2 regions of the Streptomyces sp. NPDC050619 genome follow, and region 2 is predicted to be linked to the other one. Evidence: riboswitches for the same ligand, from Rfam matches in the RefSeq annotation. Region 2 holds a riboswitch; the other holds the start of a gene.

Region 1 (2,387 bases), on a different contig from region 2:
GACGCGCGGGGCGTCGTCGCCGAAGAGGGAGAGGACCCGGACCTCGGGCACCTCGGCGAGGCCCGCGCGCACGGTGTCGATCAGGTGCCGCTCGCGGGCGACGAGGGTGTCGAAACCGGCCTCGGTGAGCGCCTTGCAGGCGGAGGCGATGGAGTAGGCGCCGATCACGTTGGGCGAGCCGGCCTCGTGTCGGGCCGCGCTCTCGTGCCACTCCACGTCCACTCCCCCGTCCGTGCGCCGGCTGACCTTGCGGCTGGCGCCGCCGCCCGCGAGGTACGGCTCGGCCGTCCGCAGCCAGTCGGCGCGGCCGGCCAGGACGCCGGAGCCGAAGGGGGCGTACAGCTTGTGCCCGGAGAAGGCGACCCAGTCGACGTCGAGGTCCTGAACCGAGACCGGGTGGTGCGGGGCCAGCTGGGCGGCGTCCAGGACGATCCGGGCGCCGTGCGCGTGGGCGGCGGCCGCCAGCTCCCGTACGGGCCACAGCTCGCCGGTGACGTTCGAGGCGCCGGTGACGCAGACCAGGGCCGGGGCGTGGCCCTCTTGAATAGATGCAGTGCGGTCGGCGAGGGCGCGCTCCAGGGCCGCCACCGCCTGCCGCGGGGTGCGCGGGGCGTCGAGGTAGCTGACGCGGGCGTCCTGCCAGGGCAGCAGCGAGGCGTGGTGCTCGGTCTCGAAGACGAAGACCTGGCAGTCGGCGGGGAGCGCGGCGGCGAGCAGGTTGAGGGAGTCGGTGGTGGACCGGGTGAAGACCACCTGGTCGTCGTCCCGGCAGTCGAGGAACTCCGCGACGGTCCTGCGGGCGTTCTCGAAGAGGTCGGTGGAGAGCTGGGAGAGGTATCCGGCACCCCGGTGGACGCTGCCGTAGTAGGGCGCGTACGCCGCCACGTCGTCCCAGACCCGCTGGAGGGCCGGCGCGCTGGCCGCGTAGTCGAGCGCGGCGTAGGTGACCTCGCCGCCGGTGACGAGCGGAACGGTGACATCCCGGCCCAGAACGGGCAGCGGGGCGCGGACGGACTGGGCGGCGACAGGGGTGGAAACAGACACGGAAGGCTCCTCGACGACCAGGACCCCTGGCTCGTGAGGGGTCCGCGCTTGCCGCAGGCCTTTTTGCCTACGACCTGGTCTTCACCCGGGGCACCCCGCCACGGACGGAGGGTTGCCGGACAGTCGGCCGGGGCCTGATGACTGTCACTCATGACCTGATCGAGAACGTACGTGAAGTGATCGATGTCCCGCAACCCGAGTCCGGATTGCGGGACATCTCAGCTCACCGTTTAGGCGTTGCTGACCGTCACCCAGCGCTCCAGCGTCCGCTTGGCGGACCCGGAGTCGATCGACTCGGCGGCCTTGGCCATGCCGGCCCGGATCTGCTCGGTCAGCGGCGCGTCCGTCGGCTCCAGCGCCACCAGCGCCGCCGCCGCGTTCAGCACGACGGCGTCCCGGACCGGCCCTGTCTCGCCCTCCAGCAGCCGGCGCGCGACCTCCGCGTTGTGGGAGGCGTCCGCGCCCCGCAGCGCCTCGACGGGCACCAGCTCGAGGCCGACGTCTCTCGGGTCGAAGGACTCCTCGGTGACCTTGCCGTGGCGGACGATCCACACCCGGGAGGTGGCGGTGGTCGTCAGCTCGTCGAGGCCGTCGTCGCCGCGGAACACCAGGGAGGAGTTGCCGCGCTCGGCGAAGACGCCCGCGACGATCGGTGCCATGCGCGGGTCCGCGACCCCGACGGCCTGGGCCCGTACCTTGGCCGGGTTGGTCAGCGGGCCGAGGACGTTGAACACCGTGCGGATGCCCAACTGGCCGCGTGCGGCGCCCACATGACGCAGCGCCGGATGGAACTTGATCGCGAAGCAGAAGGTGATCCCGGCCTCCTCGGCGACCTCGGCCACCCGCTGGGGCGTCAGCTCCAGGTTGACCCCGAGCTTGCCCAGTACGTCGGAGGCCCCGGACGCGGAGGACGCGGCCCGGTTGCCGTGCTTGACGACCTTCGCTCCGGTGCCGGCGACGACGATCGACGCCATCGTGGAGATGTTGACCGTCTTCGCGCCGTCGCCGCCCGTTCCGACGATGTCGACGGTCGCGCCCGGCACCTCGATCACGTTCGCGTGCTCGTACATCGTGCGGACGAGCCCGGTGATCTCCTCGACGGTCTCGCCCTTGGCCCGCAGCGCCACCATGAACCCGGCGATCTGCGCGTCGGTCGCCTCACCGCGCAGGATGCTGTCCATCGCCCAGGCCGTCGCGTCGGCGCCCTGGTCGCGGCCGGACAGCAGGGCGTTCAGCACCTCGGGCCAGGAACGGCCCGCCGCGGTGTCGCCTCCAGCGGGGGTCACAGCGCTCATAAACCGCTCCTGGGTCAGTCCCGAACACCGGCGGGACACGATTTGCTC
Region 2 (2,387 bases):
GGCCGTGCGGTAGATCGCGGCGGACATGCGGCCCAGCGCCTGCCCGTCCTGGTGGCGGTGCTTGCGCACCCCGATGTCGACCTGAGCCATCGCATCGAGGCCCACCAGGTGCAGGGCGTCGACCAGCATGCCCAGCTCCACCCCGTACCCGACCGGGAAGGGAAGCTGTTCCAGCAGCGAGCGGCGGGCCGCGTACTCGCCGCCGAGCGGCTGCACGAAACCGGCCAGCTGCGGCCAGTGCATGTTCAGCAGCGGGCGGGCCATCAGTTCGGTGACCCGGCCGCCCTGGCCCGCCGCACCGCGCAGCGGACGGTCGTACATCCCCTTGACCAGGTCGACCCCGGGGTCGGTGAGCAGCGGGCCCACGATCCCGGAGACGAAGTCCGAGGAGAACTCCTTCAGGTCCGCGTCGATGAAGCAGACGATGTCACCGCTGGTGACCAGAAGGGAGCGCCACAGGACCTCGCCCTTGCCGGGTACGGCCGGTAGGCGGGGCAGGATGTCGTCGCGGTGGACGACCCGGGCCCCCGCGGCGGCGGCCACTTCGGAGGTACGGTCGGTCGATCCCGAGTCGACGACGACGATCTCGTCGACGAGCGGGACCTGTTGCATGAGGTCGTGACGGATCACGGCGACGATGTCACCGACCGTCTCCTCTTCATTGAGCGCGGGCAGCACGACGCTGACCGATTGGCCCGAGGTACGTTTGGCGGCCAGGATCTTGTGGAGCGGGCGATCGGTCTTCGACCAGGAGCGGGTGCTCAGCCAACGCTCGACTTCGTTCAGCACAGTGCGCGGCTCCTCTGCGTTCTCTCGGCGAGCGTGTGATCCAAGGTCTCTGGCGGACGATGTGATCCATCTCGCGGTTCGGACGGCTATCTCAACTGTGCTGGCCTTCGGTTACAGTCTTGAACAACGCTGATGACCATCGCATGTCAGGGTCACCATTGCGTTTCAACGATCAACAACTTCATACCGCTCATCCAGAGGGGCAGAGGGATACGGCCCGATGAAGCCCCGGCAACCCTCCAGTCGGTTCTCGTCACCAGCGAGGCTCCCGACTAGGGAAGGTGCCAAATCCGTCTCACGGCGAAGTGCGTCGTGAGGAAGATGAGGAGAAAGGGCCTCGCCTCACATGGTTGCGCAGACAGTTGCAAGCACCACGGACACCTCCGCGAACTCCCCCGTCGACCTCGGCCCCGCCGCGGCGCTGAGCTGCCGCGAGTGCGGTCACCGAGTACCCCTCGGTCCGGTCTTCGCGTGCGAGGAGTGTTTCGGTCCGCTGGAAATCGCGTACGACTTCTCGGCCTACGACACCGAGGAGCTCCGGAAGCGGATCGAAGCGGGCCCCGCGAACATCTGGCGCTACGCGCCGCTGCTGCCCGTCCCCGCGGACGTGGCGACCAAGCCGAACATCAACCCCGGCTGGACCAAGCTCGTCAAGGCCGACAACCTCGCGCGCGAGCTGGGCGTCGACTCCGGCAAGCTCTTCATCAAGGACGACTCCGGCAACCCGACGCACTCCTTCAAGGACCGCGTGGTCGCCCAGGCCATCGAGGCCGCCCGCGCCTTCGACTTCACCACCCTCTCCTGCTCCTCCACGGGCAACCTCGCCGGTGCCGTCGGCGCCGCCGCCGCGCGGGCCGGCTTCCGCTCCTGTGTGTTCATCCCGCACGACCTGGAGCAGGGCAAGGTCGTCATGGCCGCGATCTACGGCGGCGAGCTCGTCGGCATCGAGGGCAACTACGACGACGTGAACCGCTTCTGCTCCGAGCTGATCGGCGACCCGGCCGGCGAGGGCTGGGGCTTCGTCAACGTCAACCTGCGGCCGTACTACGCCGAGGGCTCCAAGACGCTGGCGTACGAGATCTGCGAGCAGCTCGGCTGGCAGCTGCCCGACCAGCTGGTCATCCCGATCGCCTCCGGCTCGCAGCTCACGAAGATCGACAAGGGGCTGAAGGAGCTGATCGAGCTCGGGCTCGTCGAGGACAAGCCCTACAAGATCTTCGGCGCCCAGGCCGAGGGGTGCTCGCCGGTGTCCGTCGCCTTCAAGGCCGGCCACGACGTCGTCCGCCCGCAGAAGCCGAACACCATCGCCAAGTCGCTGGCCATCGGCAACCCGGCCGACGGGCCGTACGTGCTGGACATCGCGCGGCGGACCGGGGGTGCGGTGGAGGATGTGAACGACGAGCAGGTGGTTGACGCGATCAAGGTGCTGGCTCGGACTGAGGGGATTTTTGCTGAGACGGCGGGTGGGGTGACCGTTGGGGTGGCGAAGAAGCTTCTTGAGGCCGGGGCGCTGGATCCGACGTTGACGACCGTCGTGCTGAACACGGGCGACGGGCTCAAGACGTTGGATGCGGTGGCCGGGACTGGGCTTACCGCGA

What was found. A riboswitch is a leader RNA that binds a small molecule or an ion and turns the genes downstream of it on or off. The one in region 2 is predicted to bind S-adenosylmethionine.
Region 1: another riboswitch for S-adenosylmethionine. It lies ahead of AB0I77_RS33820 (aminotransferase class V-fold PLP-dependent enzyme); the one in region 2 lies ahead of thrC (threonine synthase).

What each region holds. Positions count from the first base shown of each region.
Region 1 is NZ_JBFAIR010000024.1:164,698-167,084, forward strand. Features, by position in the region: gene AB0I77_RS33820 (aminotransferase class V-fold PLP-dependent enzyme) at 1-1,044, opposite strand, end outside; SAM riboswitch class IV at 1,084-1,200, opposite strand; gene trpD (anthranilate phosphoribosyltransferase) at 1,275-2,339, opposite strand.
Region 2 is NZ_JBFAIR010000027.1:96,392-98,778, forward strand. Features, by position in the region: gene AB0I77_RS35745 (glucosyl-3-phosphoglycerate synthase) at 1-789, opposite strand, end outside; SAM riboswitch class I at 977-1,117, shown strand; gene thrC (threonine synthase) at 1,136-2,387, shown strand, end outside.